DNA from 4 places in the Streptomyces sp. NPDC031100 genome. Region 4 is predicted to be linked to each of the others. Evidence: riboswitches for the same ligand, from Rfam matches in the RefSeq annotation. Region 4 holds a riboswitch; each other region holds the start of a gene.
What was found. A riboswitch is a leader RNA that binds a small molecule or an ion and turns the genes downstream of it on or off. The one in region 4 is predicted to bind cyclic di-AMP.
Positions count from the first base shown of each region.

Region 1: it holds a riboswitch for cyclic di-AMP, as region 4 does, so the genes downstream of both, ACZ5DS_RS32545 (C40 family peptidase) here and ACZ5DS_RS35900 (transglycosylase SLT domain-containing protein) in region 4, are expected to answer to the same signal.
Region 2: it holds a riboswitch for cyclic di-AMP, as region 4 does, so the genes downstream of both, ACZ5DS_RS31080 (C40 family peptidase) here and ACZ5DS_RS35900 (transglycosylase SLT domain-containing protein) in region 4, are expected to answer to the same signal.
Region 3: it holds a riboswitch for cyclic di-AMP, as region 4 does, so the genes downstream of both, ACZ5DS_RS33875 (C40 family peptidase) here and ACZ5DS_RS35900 (transglycosylase SLT domain-containing protein) in region 4, are expected to answer to the same signal.

Region 1 covers NZ_JBVIGN010000013.1:195,803-199,267, reverse strand. The annotation lists gene ACZ5DS_RS32555 (ATP-dependent Clp protease proteolytic subunit) at 1-511, shown strand, start outside; gene ACZ5DS_RS32550 (hypothetical protein) at 519-827, shown strand; cyclic di-AMP (ydaO/yuaA leader) riboswitch at 1,168-1,391, shown strand; gene ACZ5DS_RS32545 (C40 family peptidase) at 1,395-1,868, shown strand; gene ACZ5DS_RS32540 (LysE family translocator) at 1,933-2,550, opposite strand; partial or broken gene ACZ5DS_RS32535 (LysR family transcriptional regulator) at 2,634-3,465, shown strand, end outside.
Region 2 covers NZ_JBVIGN010000012.1:233,788-237,252, forward strand. The annotation lists gene pcrA (DNA helicase PcrA) at 1-1,238, opposite strand, end outside; cyclic di-AMP (ydaO/yuaA leader) riboswitch at 1,537-1,694, shown strand; gene ACZ5DS_RS31080 (C40 family peptidase) at 1,703-2,722, shown strand; partial or broken gene ACZ5DS_RS31085 (tellurite resistance/C4-dicarboxylate transporter family protein) at 2,795-3,465, shown strand, end outside.
Region 3 covers NZ_JBVIGN010000014.1:214,719-218,183, reverse strand. The annotation lists gene ACZ5DS_RS33875 (C40 family peptidase) at 318-1,520, opposite strand; cyclic di-AMP (ydaO/yuaA leader) riboswitch at 1,529-1,685, opposite strand; gene ACZ5DS_RS33870 (M4 family metallopeptidase) at 2,027-3,465, opposite strand, start outside.
Region 4 covers NZ_JBVIGN010000016.1:140,167-143,631, forward strand. The annotation lists gene ACZ5DS_RS35890 (carboxymuconolactone decarboxylase family protein) at 1-337, shown strand, start outside; gene ACZ5DS_RS35895 (HAD family hydrolase) at 402-1,214, shown strand; gene ACZ5DS_RS35900 (transglycosylase SLT domain-containing protein) at 1,249-1,728, opposite strand; cyclic di-AMP (ydaO/yuaA leader) riboswitch at 1,732-1,915, opposite strand; gene ACZ5DS_RS35905 (polyprenyl synthetase family protein) at 2,456-3,465, shown strand, end outside.

The sequences.
Region 1 (3,465 bases), on a different contig from region 4:
GCTCGACGACACGGCGGCGACCGATGTGATCACACAGTTCATGCAGCTCGAACACACCGCCCCGGACCAGGTCATCACGCTGTACCTCAACTGCCCGGGCGGCTCGTTCGGTGCGATGACGGCGGTCTACGACACGATGCGGTACGTCAGTTGCGATGTGGAGACCTATTGCCTCGGCCAGGCGGCCTCGGCCGCCGCGGTACTGCTCGCGGCCGGGACGCCGGGCAGGCGGTTCATCCTGCCCGGCGCGCGTGTTGTGCTGCGGCAGCCCTCGCTGCCGGAGCCGGCGCAGGGGCAGCCGAGCGACCTCCTCATCCAGGCCGAGGAGTTGACCCGGATGCGCACGCTGATGGAGGAGATGCTCGTCCGGCACACCGGGCGCGACGCCGGGCAGGTCGCCCGGGACCTGGAGCGGGACCTGGTGCTGGACGCGCCGGGCGCACTGGCGTACGGCCTGGTGGACGGCGTCCTTCCGAGCCGTAGGGCTACCCCCGGCACGTACGCGGGGTGAGGAGTCGGTGCTGCCACCCGAGCTTCCTCCGCTGCCCGCACTGACCTGTGCCGAGGGCGAGTTGATCGACCGTTACCTGGAGGCGGTCGACCTGCTGGGCCGGATCAACCCGGCGCAGACCGGGGACACCTATCGTGGGCTGCGCGCGGCGCAGGCCCTGGTGCGCAAGGCGGCCGAACTGCGCGACGCGCTCGCCCTCATGCACCGACGGGGCGAATCGGAGCTGCACGGGGACACGCTGGCACGGGCGTTGAGGGTGCTCGACGGAGAGCGCCGCACTGCTCGCGTCGTGCTCCCGCCGGACTGCGTCGGCTGATCCGGACGCGCGTCCGGCCCGGCGGGGCCCGCATGTCGACGTGCCGTCCGAGCCGGACGGGAAACCGCACGAATGGCCTACCCCCGGCCGACGTATCTTCAGATTTCTTTCGAGGCCTCCCGACTTGCGCAGCACACGGGTTCCGGGCTCTCCGCAGACCTGCTCCACCGCAGGTCGGGGGCTACGTACGGGATCTGACGGCGACTCGAACAGAGCAGTGTCCACCCGAACGGGCGAGTGGTGAGTAACGCCACAAACTCCCGATTCCGTTGGGATTTTCCGACCGCTGTGAGTCAAGATCCGTGTCTGACGACAAGCCCCCGCCACAACGGCGGGGCGGTCCGGGCGGACGCCGAATCCTGCCGCCGCCCGGATGACCGGTCGACAGGAGTGGATCGGCAGGAGTGGAGGACCCAAGCAAGACGGGTCGCCGGGACGGACGTTCGTCGCAGACGGGCGGTCGTGCCGAGCAGCCCTTGGGGTGAAGCCGCGGCAACGCGGCCGGGCAACTTCGCCAGCCCGAATCCGACAGGTCATCCTTCACAGGCGGCTGACGAAGGGTTGCGCATGACTGCGCTCAATCGTGTCCCGTCGCTCATGGCCCGGGCCGGTACGGCCTCGGCTCTCACCCTTGCCGCCGTGGGCGGCTCGATCGCGGTCCCGGGCCTCGCCAACGAGGCCTCGGCCGCCACTCTGGCGACGAAAGCACTCCAGATCGCGGCCTCCAAGAAGGGCGCCCCGTACGCGTGGGGGGCCACCGGGCCGCGCAGGTTCGACTGCTCGGGGCTGACGCTCTACTCGTTCAAGAAGGCGGGCAAGAAGCTGCCGCGTACGGCCGCCCAGCAGTACAACAAGACGCACCACATCTCGGCCAGGAACCGCAAGGCCGGCGACCTGGTGTTCTTCCACTCGGGTTCCAGCGTCTACCACGTCGGCATCTACGCCGGTAAGGGCAAGATCTGGCACGCCCCGAAGACCGGGTCCGTGGTGCGGCTGGAGAAGATCTGGAGCAGGAGCGTCTGGTACGGCCGGGTCAGCTGACACCGGTTCAGAGCCTGTCTCTGAACCCCCGCCTGCGCCCCGACGGGGGTTCAGAGACAGGCTCTCAGGTCAGGAGCGGCTCCAGCAGCAGGGCCGCTCCGAGCGCCGTCAGCGCCACCCCGGTGCCCGTCTGCAGCATGCGGGCGGCCCGGGGCCGGCGCAGCCACCGGCCGAGCCGGTCCACCAGCAGGGCGACCACCTGGAACCACGCCAGCGCCAGCGCGCAGACGATCAGCGCGAGCAGCAGCGTCCTGGGCAGAGCGGAACCGCCGGACGGCACGAACTGGGGCAGCAGGCTGAGGAAGGTCAGCGAGGCCTTCGGGTTGAGGACGTTGGTGACGAAGCCCTGCCGGAGCGGGTGCCCGGCCGACGGCGCCGTCTCGTCGGTACCGGCGGCGGGCCGCCGCAGCGACCACAGGGTCCGCACACCGAGCTGCAGCACATAGGCGCCGCCCAGCAGTTGCAGCGCGCGGAAGAGCGCGGGTACGGCGACCAGCACGGCCGCGACCCCGGCCACCGCAAGTGTGGTGTGCACCAGCAGGCCGCCCGCGATACCCAGTCCGCAGACCGCGCCGGCCCGGCGGGAGACCAGGGCGTTGCGTACGACCACCGTGAAGTCGGCGCCCGGCATGGCGACGAGTCCGGCGGCGATCCCGGTGAAGGCGATGAGCTGTCCGTCCATGGGGCCAGCGTGCCTGCAGAGAGCCTTCAGCAGGTATTTCGAATCAGAAAGGCGAGCCTTAAGCAGTGCTTTAGGCTGGCACCATGTACGACCCCACCCGGCTGGCCGCGCTGGTCGCCGTAGCGGAGGCGGGCTCCATCACGCGGGCCGCCGACCAGCTCGGCTACACGCCGCCCGCCCTCTCCCAGCAGCTGGCGAAGCTGGAGCGGGAGGCGGGCACGACGCTGCTGGTACGGCATCACCGCGGGGCCCGGCTGACCGAGGCGGGCCAGGTGCTGGTGACGCGGGCCTGGGGGTACCTCCCACGCCTTTAAGGCAGTGGGGGAGGGTGCTGGACGAGCTGGAGCAGGCCCGGCACGAACTGGCGCGGCTGACCGGTCTGTCGGGCGGAGTGCTGCGGCTCGGCACCTTCCCGACCGCAGGCGTCCATCTGCTGCCGCCGGCGCTGAGCGCATTCCGCCGGGCGCATCCGGATGTCGAGCTGTCGGTCGCCGACTACGACCCGCCGGCCGGGGTCCTCGCGGTGGCGGCCGGTGAGGTGGACCTGGCGCTGACCCACGCCTATCACCCGGGCGAGGCCGCCCCGGTGCCGGCCTCGGTCGCGCTGGAGCCGGTCCTGGTGGAGGAACTGGTGCTGGTGACGGCCCCGGGGCACGCCCTGAGCAGTGCCTCGTCGCGGCTGCCGCTGGAGCAGCTGGCCGGGCAGCCGCTGATCAGCATGGCGCCGCATCATCCGGCGCGGCGGGAGGTGGAGGCGCTGCTCGCCGAGGCGGGCGCCACCGCTGCGCTCCTGGTGCCGACCCCCGGGTACGCCGTGGTGTGCGCGCTGGTCAGCGCCGGGCTCGGGGTGGCTGTCGTACCGGAGATGGTGGCGTGGACCGCGGTCACTCCGGTCGGGGTGCGGCCGCTGGAGGC
Region 2 (3,465 bases), on a different contig from region 4:
GCGACGAACTGGGCCTCGTCGTGCTCGGTGTCGGCGACGTAGCCGGTGATCCGGGCGCCCTGGCCGGCGTTGGTCCACAGGTTCTTCGGGCGGCGGGACTCGTTGCGCTCGATGACCGCGTTGGCGGCGGACAGGATGGTCTGCGTGGAGCGGTAGTTCTGCTCCAGCAGGATCGTCGTCGCGTTCGGGTAGTCCTCCTCGAACTGGAGGATGTTGCGGATGGTCGCGCCCCGGAAGGCGTAGATCGACTGGTCCGCGTCACCCACCACGCACAGTTCGGCGGGCGGGAGGTCGGCCTCGGTGGGCGGTACGTCCTCATCGTGTTCGCCGGTGCCGACCAGCTCGCGCACCAGCGCGTACTGGGCGTGGTTGGTGTCCTGGTACTCGTCCACCAGGACGTGCCGGAAGCGGCGGCGGTAGTGCTCGGCGACGTCCGGGAAGGCGCGCAGCAGGTTGACCGTCGTCATGATCAGGTCGTCGAAGTCGAGCGCGTTGGCCTCGCGCAGCCGCGACTGGTAGAGCGCGTAGGCCTGGGCGAGGGTCTTCTCGAAGCCGTCGGCGGCCTGGGCGGCGAAGTCCTCCTCGTCGATCAGCTCGTTCTTGAGGTTGCTGATCTTGGCGCTGAAGGACTTGGGCGGGAAGCGCTTGGGGTCGAGGTCCAGGTCGCGGCAGACCAGGGCCATCAGGCGCTTGCTGTCGGCGGCGTCGTAGATGGAGAACGAGGAGGTGAAGCCGAGCTTCTTCGACTCGCGCCGCAGGATCCGTACGCACGCGCTGTGGAAGGTCATCACCCACATCGCGTTCGCGCGCGGGCCGACGAGCTGCTCGACGCGCTCCTTCATCTCGCCCGCGGCCTTGTTGGTGAAGGTGATCGCGAGGATCTGGCCCGGGTGCGCGTTCCGCTCGGCCAGGAGGTGGGCGATGCGGTGGGTGAGCACGCGGGTCTTGCCGGAGCCGGCGCCGGCCACGATGAGCAGCGGTGAGCCGGCGTGGACGACCGCCGCGCGCTGGTTCTCGTTCAGCCCCTCCAGGAGCGCTGCCGCGTCGATCGCGGGGCGGGGGGCGCCGTCGCGGTAGTACGCGTCCCGGTCCGGCGGCGCGTCGAACTTCCCGCCGAACAGATCGTCCGGAAGCGGCTCCGGAGCGTGATCGTCCTCGGGCGGCGGCGGGGGTTCCTCCTCGTGCCCGCGAGGGGCCTGGAGGTCCGCCAGGAAGCTGTCGTCAAAGAGGCTGCTCATCGCTCTCCGAGTCTAGGGCGCCGCACCGACAACCGGTCGCCGTCCCGGGAACACGGCCCCGCGGGCGCCCGCAATCGGACACAGCACGGGGAGTCGATCAGCGCGCCGCTCCAGGTCGATCGGGCCCTCACGCTGCGGAAGCGCCTTGTCACGCCCGTATGAAAACGGCCTCAGGTCACGGAAATGTATCGGACATATGGCACACCAACCTTCACAGGAGTCACACGAGTTGGCTAGGTTGCCGTCAGGCCGCACGACCCCCTTCCGGCGAACGTCGCCGAGCGCCGCGGCCTCCGCCGAGTCCGGTGCGCCCTTATCTGGCAGCCGGAGCCGGGGACCCACCGATCCTGGGGTGAATCGGCCGACTCCCGCCCGGGACGACGCCGTAGGGCAACCCTTCCGAACCACCCGCCCGAACCCGACAGCTAACCCGGTAGGCGGCACATTGGAAGGAGTCGCCTCCTTTGGCGTCGCACCGCAAGCCGCGCCCCGGCACCACCCTCGGACCGGGCCTGCGCACGCCCGCCCTCGCCACCGCCGCCTTCACCTCCGTGGCCGTGCTGTCCCAGACGGCCGAGGCCGCCCCCGTCCACGACGGCAGGCCGAGCGTGGAGGAGATCGAGAAGAAGATCGACGAGCTGTACCGCCGGGCGGACTCGGCGACCGAGCGGTCCGAGGAGGCCACGGAGCGGGCCGGGCGGCAGCAGGGGCGGCTGGAAGCCCTGCGCGCGAAGACCCTGCTGGCGGACGCACAGCGGGAGGAGACGGAGCGTGCGCCGGGCTACTTCGACCAGAACCGGCTGATGGACCGGCTGGCCTCGACCGTGAAGAAGCGGCAGCAGACCGCCAGGGGCGTGGAGGCGCCGGCCGACAGGACCATGGATGCGGCGGCCGCCACGGGCGTGGAGGCTCCGGCTCTCTGGAGCCCGCAAGCGCCGGCCGAGACCCCGGCCCCGTCGCCGCGTGACCCGAAGAGCGCCAAGGCCGTCGTCCAGAAGAAGCTCGCCTCCGCCCGCGAGCTGCTGTCCCGGCTGACGGCCGGGGAGCAGGCACGGCCGACCGCGCCGAAGCACCGGAAGCCTGCGGAGGCCGACCCGCGGTCGTACGGGTCCTCCGGCGCGCAGGCCACCAAGGCCGAGAAGGCGATCTCCTTCGCCCGCGCCCAGATCGGCAAGCCGTACGTGAACGGGGCCAGCGGCCCCGGCTCCTACGACTGCTCCGGCCTCACCCAGGCCGCCTGGAAGGCCGCCGGTGTCACCCTCCCGCGCGCCGCGCGCGACCAGGCCGACGCGGGCACCCCGGTCGCCCTCGCCGACGCACACCCTGGTGACCTGGTCTTCTTCCACGAGGACCGCAGCCATGTCGGCCTCTGCACGGGCAACGGGATGATGATCCACGCCCCGCAGCCCGGTGCGTACATCCGCGAGGAGTCCGTCTTCCACGGGGGCGAATCGATCATTCACAGCGTGGTGCGCCCGGCCTGACCGTCGTCTTTTCGAGCCCCACGCGCGCGTGCCCTCCTCGCCGGGCCCGCGAGGCTCCTTAGCATCGGGCGCATGCCCGGCATCTCAGGTCTGCGTGCGTGGTGGGCGGAGCGTCCGCCGGCGGCGGGGGCCGCCGTCATGGCGACCGGCATCGTCTCGGTGGGCCTGCATCTGACGGGCGCCGAGACGCTGTCCCGGGTCTTCCTGTGGCTGGCCTGCGTGGCCTGGGTGGCGCTGGCCGTCGACTTCCTCGTACGGCTGCTGGTGCGGCGGCAGCGGTGGGTGGCCGAGGCGGAGAGTCCGGGCGCGCTCACCGCCGTCGCCGCCACGGCGGTGCTCGGCACCCGGTTCTCGGCGCTCGGCCGGCAGACGCCGGCCGAGGGTTGCTGGCGGTGGCGGTGGTGCTGTGGCCGGTGCTGCTGGTCCTCGTCGTACGGCACTGGACGCGGCGCATGCCAGGAGCGGTGTTCCTGTGTTGTGTGGCCACACAGGGGCCGGCGGTGCTGGCGGCCACGCTGGCCGCGGCCGAGACGACGGCATGGCTCGCGCGTGCCGCGCTGGTGCTGTTCTGGCTGGGCCTGGTGCTCTACGTCCTCGCCCTGCAGCACTTCGATCGGCGGCAGGTGTTCGAGGGGGCCGGGGACCAGTGGATCGCGGGCGGGGCGCTCGCCATCTCGGCGCTGGCCGGGGCGAAGCTGCTCGCCGCGGACAGTGCGCGGCTGTACCTGTGGAACGACGACGAC
Region 3 (3,465 bases), on a different contig from region 4:
GATAGCATTGGTTTTCCGGTGACGACAGGCGATGAGGGCGCTCGTCGTGAGTTCGATCATGTTAGCGGAGCGATGCGGGTGATTTCGCTGGTCATGGATGGTGCGCAGGTCAGTCGCCTTGAAACGCGCACACAGGGCCGTGAACCGGCAGCCTGGGCGGAGATGTTGGCTCACCGCCAACACTCCGAATACAGCGATCAGTTCCCCTTGGCGACGGGACGGTGCTCTCTCTGCGCGGTCTCGAGCACGGGACGTGCCCGGGTCAGGGATGGGGCGGCGCCTGGTTCTCGCTCTGGACCTTTGGCCGCCGCTGGCCGTCAGGCCGGGCGGACCACGCTGTGGATGATCGAGTCGCCGCCGTAGTAGATGGATTCCTCGCGGACGTAGGCTCCGGGCTTCGGGGCGTGGATCATCATGCCGTTGCCGATGTAGATACCGACGTGGCTGATGTCGTCGTAGAAGAAGACGAGGTCGCCGGGCTGGGCGTCGGTCAGGGACACCGTCGTACCAACGTTCACCTGGTCGTAGGTGGTACGCGGCAGGGAGACGCCGGCGGCCTTCCAGGCGGCCTCGGTGAGGCCGGAGCAGTCGTAGGAGCCGGGCCCGGTCGCACCCCAGACATACGGCTTGCCGATCTGCGCGCGGGCGAAGGCGAGCGCTTTCGCCGCCTTGGCGGCGTACGTGGAGCCCGACGAGGAGGTGGAGGTGCCCGAACCCGAGGACGAGCCGGATCCCGAGGACGCGCCCGAGGACGAGCCGGAACTCGATGTCGAGCCCGAAGACGCGCTCTGCTGCTTCGCCGCCTGCGCGGCCGCGGCCTGCCGCTTGGCGAGCTCCGCCGCCTTCCGCGCCGCCTCCTCCTGCTTCTGCTTCTCGATCGCCGCGAGGCGTGCCTTCTCCTCCGCCGTCAGCTTGGACAGCAGCTCCCGTGCGGTGGACAGCTTCTTCTGGACGGTGGACTTGGCCGTCTTGAGGTCGTTCTGTGACTGAGTCAGCGTTTTGAGGCTCTTGATGGCCTTCTGTCGCGCCTTCAGGGTCGCGGACTGCTCGGTGACGTAGTCGTCGACCGCGCCCTTCTGGCGCGAGGTCAGCCGGTTCATCAGCTGCGCTTGGTCGAAGTAGTCCTGCGGGGTGTCCGAGAGCAGAAAGGTCGCGGTGTCGGGGGTGGCGGCCCCGGTCCGGTACTGGGCCGCAGCGAACGAGCCCAGTTCCTCTCGCGCCTTGTTGAGGCTGGCCGTGCGCTTGGCCACGTCGTCGAGCAGGGTGTCGACGCGCCGGCGCTCCTTCGCGGTCTTCTCCTTGGCCGCGTCGTATTTCTCGGTCGCCGACTCGGCCTGGCGGTACAGGTCGTCGACCTGCTTCTGGACCTCTTCGAGGCTCGGTTTGTCGTCGGCGGCGGGGGCGGCATTGGCGGTCTGGGACAGCAGGGCCACGGAGGTGAGAGCGGCCGTGGCGAGGACGGGGGTGCGTATGCCGGCTACACGCGTACCCGTGGGGCGCGACTTGCGGTGCGACGCCAAGGGAGGCGACTCCTTCCATGTTCCGCCTACCGAGTTAGCTGTCGGGTTCGGGCGGGTGGTTCGGAAGGGTTGCCCTACGACCCTTGTCCCGTAAGGGAGTTGGGCCGATTCACCCCAAGGTCGGTGGGTCCCCGGCTCCGGCTGCCGCACGGGCGCGCCGGACTCGACGGAGGCCGCACGGCCCGGCGACGTTCGCCGGTGGGGGTCGGGCGGCCTGACCGGAACGCTAGCCAACGCGTGTGGCCCCTGTGAAGGTTGGTGGGTGATATGCCCGATACATTTTCGTGACCTTTGCTTGGTGGCTCCGTCGAGTACAGTCAATCCGTATCTATATGAGCTACATTGTCCGTAATCTATGCCCGCAGACCGGCCGCGTTCTAAGGAAAAGGAAGCCGAGGGAGCTGGAGTGAAAAGGATCTCCGAAACTCCGGGGCCCGGGCGACGGCTGTGGGGGTACTCGTCGTCGTCCGGGCCGGCTCCTGCGGATCAGGCGGTGTGTCGGTGCGTCAGGAGACGTTGACCGCGCTCCAGGCCGCGGCCACGGTGGCGTACTCGGGGCTGGTGGCGCCGTAGAGGTCCTTCGCCGCGTTCAGAGTCGCGGTGCGGGCGCCCTTGTAGTCCGTGGTGGAGGTCATGTAGACGGTCAGCGCCCGGTACCAGATGGCGGAGGCCTTCTTGTTGCCGATGCCGGTGACGGTGGAGCCGTTGTACGTCGGGCTGTTGTAGGTGACGCCGTTGATCGTCTTGGTGCCGCTGCCCTCGCTGGCGAGGTAGAACCAGTGGTTGCCGACGCCCGAGGAGTTGTGCACGTCGAGCCGGCCGACGGACTTCGACCAGTAGTCGGCGGAGCGGCCGTCCAGGGACGGCTTGTCGAAGCGGCGCAGCCACGGCGGGGTGGACTGGTCGCTGAAGAGGTAGTCGGGGGTGTCGAGCGGGTTGTTGGCGTACCACTCGACCATGGTGCCGAGGATGTCGCTGGTGGCCTCGTTCAGGCCGCCGGACTCGCCGCTGTAGCGCAGGTTGGCGGTGGCCGAGGTGACGCCGTGGGTCATCTCGTGGCCCATGGTGTCGAGGTCGACCTGCTCGGGGTCGGTGGTGCCGTTGCCGTCGCCGGTCATCATGCAGAAGCAGGTGTCCGACCACTGGGCGTTGTCCCAGTTGGTGCCGACGTGGACGAAGACCGTGGCGCCGCGGCCGTCGTTCTTGATGCCGTTGCGGCCGAAGGTCGACTTGTAGTAGTCGAACGTCTCCGCGGTGTTGGCGTGCGCGTCGACGGCGGCGGTGGCGCGGTCGGTGGAGAACTTCTTGCCGTCGCCCCAGATGTTGTCGGCGTCGGTGAACAGGGTGCCGGACGTGCTCTTCAGGGAGGAGGACGAGATGTTGTGCGCGTCCTTGGTGATGTGGCCGCGCACCGGGTCGATCAGGGCGAAGGTGCCGTCGGCCTGCTGGGTGGTGTCGATGCCGACGTCACCGGTGTATTCGGAGTGGCCGGTGCCGGTCGCCTCGTGCTCGGCGTCGTAGTTCTCGATCGCCTTGCCGGTGGTGGCGTCGGTGACGAAGACCTCGCCGTGCGGCTGACCCTTGTCGCCCAGGCCCTGCACGGTGGTGCGCCAGGCCAGGCGGGGGGTGCCGTCGGCGGCCCACACGATCAGCTCGGGGGTGGACTTGGCGTTGCGCACCAACCCGTGCGAGCGCTTCAGGGCGCCGGCCGAGGCGCCCCTGGCGTCGACGGCGGGAGCGACGGACTTGAGCGTGACCTTGTGGGCCTTGGCGCGGGTGGATCCCTTGAGCGAGCCGTCGGCCTTCTGGTGGACGACGAAGTCGCCGCCGACGACGGGGAGGCCGTGGTAGGTCCGTTCGAAGCGGACGTGCTGGGTGCCATCGGCGTCGATGACGACGTCCTTGACGTGGAGTCTCTGGCCCGGGCCGAAACCGAAGGTGTCGG
Region 4 (3,465 bases):
CGCCAGCCAGATCAACGGGTGCAGCGCGTGCGTGCACGCTCACACGGCGAACCTGCGCAAGGCCGGCGCGAGCGAGGAGCGGATCGCCACGGTCGCCGCCTGGCGCGAGGCGCCCTTCTTCACCGAGGCCGAGCGCGTGGCGCTGCGGCTGACCGAGCGCGTCACCCGGCTCGCGGACCGCTCCGAGGAGTCGGTGCCGGACGAGCTGTGGGACGAGGTGGCCGACCACTTCGACGACAAGCAGCTCTCCGCGCTGATCCTCACGATCTCGCTCACCAACCTGTTCAACCGCATCAACACCACCATCAAGGAGCCCGCGGGCACCACTTGGGGCTGAGGAGCACACAAGTCCGGGAAGATCAGGGCGAGTCGGCGGGGCGCGCGGTCCGTATTCTCTGATCATGGCCGCACCCCCCGCATATGCACTGATCGCCACCGACCTGGACGGGACGCTGCTGCGCGGCGACGACACCGTCTCCGACCGGTCGCTCGCCGCGCTCGAGCGGGTGGCGAGCGCCGGCGCACGGCACCTGGTGGTGACGGGCCGCCCGGCTCCCCGGGTGCGGCCCCTCCTGGACGGCCTCGGGTGTACGGGGCTCGCGGTGTGCGGGCAGGGCGCGCAGGTCTACGACGCCGGCGCCGACCGCCTGCTGTGGTCGGTGCGGCTGGACCGGGAACTGGCCGAGACCGCGCTCGGCAAGATCGAGGCCGAGGTGGGGCAGGTCTACGCGGCCGTGGACCAGGACGGCGTGGACGGGCTCACGCTGATCGAACCGGGATATCTGATGCCGCACCCCACCCTGCCCGCCGTGCGGGTCGGCCGGCGCGACGACCTGTGGTGCGCGCCCATCAGCAAGGTACTGCTGCGCCACCACACGCTGTCCGACGACGAGTTGGCGGCGATCGCCCGCTCGGCCGTGGGCTCGCTGGCGACGGTCACGATGTCCGGTCCGGGGACCGTGGAGCTCCAGCCGTGCGGCGTCACCAAGGCGACGGGGCTGGCGCTGGCGGCCGAGTACCTGGGGATCCCGGCCGAACGGGCCCTCGCCTTCGGGGACATGCCCAACGACATCCCCATGTTCGACTGGGCCGGACGCGGTGTGGCGATGGCCGGCGCCCACCCCGAACTCAAGGCCGTGGCCGATGAGATCACCCTGTCGAACGAGGACGACGGCATCGCCGTCGTCCTCGAAAGACTGTTCCCGACCGACTGACCGGGATATCAGTAGGGCCTGCCGTGGGCGCCGGTCAGTAGGCGCCGAAGACGTTGTCGATCGACCCGTAGCGCGCGGCCGCGTAGTTGCAGGCGGCCGTGATGTTCGCGACCGGGTCGTAGATGTCGAAGGACGTTCCGGCCACGTGGTAGGCGTTGAACGTCGGGTCGATGACCTGGAGGAGGCCCTTGGACGGGATGCCCTTGGCCGCGTTGGAGTCCCAGAGGTTGATGGCCTGCGGGTTGCCCGACGACTCGCGGATGATGTTGCGGTAGATGCCGTTGTACGACCCCGGGATCTTCTTCTCGGCCATGATCGCGAGCGACTCGCGGATCCAGCCGTCGAGGTTGTTCGGGTATCCGGCGAGCGTGGTGGACGGCGTGGTGGCCGTCGGGGTGGCCGCGGAGGCGCTCGTGGCGCCGACGAGCGGAAGGGCGAGTACGGCGGCGCCGGTGCCGATGACGGCGAGCTTGCGGACGAGGCGGGTGCGGCGGGGCTGAGCGGCAGCAGGCATGGGGACGTTCCTCTCCGTCGCCTGCGAGGTGAGCTGTCGGGTTCGGGCGGGGAGGTGCCCGGCCGTGCCTCCGGAAGGAGGCACGGCTTCACCCCTAGCCGTTCCGGTGCGACGCGTGCCGTCCGGTCCGGCGACTTACCTGGGTCCCCCGCTCCTGCCGTACGAATGAGTTCGTCGATGGGTTGGGTCAGGCGCGGCAGGATTCGGCGTTCGCCTGACTGGCCCGGAAGCTATGCGAGAGCACATGTCCGGAACAAGTATCTGATGCACATAAAGAGCCCGTTGACCTTGATCTGCGCCGAATGGGGTGCTTGATCCTTTGCGGTTGCCAACACTCAACTGGCCGATGCGGCAAGGGGAGACGGGTGGTGGCGCGATTGGCCGGATGCAGGGTGCGCGTGACCCAATTCACGAAATGTCAAAGCGTATCAAATCAGACATGAGGGATTAGGTGGATTCAGGGGGTTTTGCTGCTCGTGGCGCAAAAGGAGTACTCGACTCGCCCACCCAGTTCGCGACAAAACGGACGAGACCCTGTTAATGAATAGATGTCCGTCCTTATCAGATGATCAAAAACATACCGGCCGCGATCCGATACCGCCCGGGCTGGACCGGTGGGCGCTATCGGTGATCGAAACAGGACCGGATACGCTGACTTGAGTGATGGCAGCGACCTATCGACAAACCGTGTAATCGCCAACAGACACCAGCAGACAGGAGACCCCTCGTGACCGTCGTCGGGCCGTTCGGGCTGAGCGTGCGGGACCAGGCTCTGGAAGCCGATGTCCAGGCCGGATTGGCGGCTGTCGAGGAAGGCTTGCTCGAAGCCACCAAGAGCGAGGTCCCGTTCATCACGGAGGCCGCGCAGCACCTCGTACGGGCCGGCGGGAAGCGGTTCCGTCCGCTGCTCGTGATGCTCGCGGCGCAGTTCGGCGACCCGTACGCGCCGGGCGTCGTGCCGTCGGCCGTCGTCGTGGAGCTGACCCATCTGGCCACGTTGTACCACGACGACGTCATGGACGAGGCGTCCGTGCGGCGCGGCGTGGACAGCGCCAACACCCGCTGGGGCAACTCGGTCGCGGTCCTCACCGGCGACTTCCTCTTCGCCCGCGCCTCCCAGATCCTCGCCGACCTCGGCCCCGAGGCGGTCCGGGTGCAGGCCCTCGCGTTCGAGCGGCTGGTCACCGGGCAGATCCTGGAGACCGCGGGTCCCTCGGACGGCCGCGATCCGGTCGAGCACTACCTGGACGTGCTCGGCGGCAAGACGGGCTCCCTGGTGGCCGTCTCCTGCCGGTTCGGCGCGATGATGTCCGGCGCCGACGAGACGGTCGTCGACGTGCTCACCCAGTACGGCGAGCGGCTCGGGGTCGCCTTCCAGCTCGCGGACGACGTGCTGGACATCGCCTCCGACTCGCACGAGTCCGGCAAGACCCCGGGGACCGACCTGCGCGAGGGCATCCCGACGCTGCCCGTGCTCCGGCTGCGCGAGCGGGCCGCCCGCCTCGGCCTGGCGGAGGACCTCGCGCTGTGCGAGCTGCTGGACTCCGACCTCAGCGACGACACGCGGCACGCCGAGGCGCTGACCGCGCTGCGCGCGCACCCCGCGCTGGAGCAGGCCCGCCGGGACACCGTCCGGTACGCGGAGGAGGCACGGTCCGCGCTGGCCCCGCTGCCGGAGTGCGACGCCAAGGCGGCGCTGCTCGAACTGTGTGACGCAGTGGTGCACCGGGCCGGCTA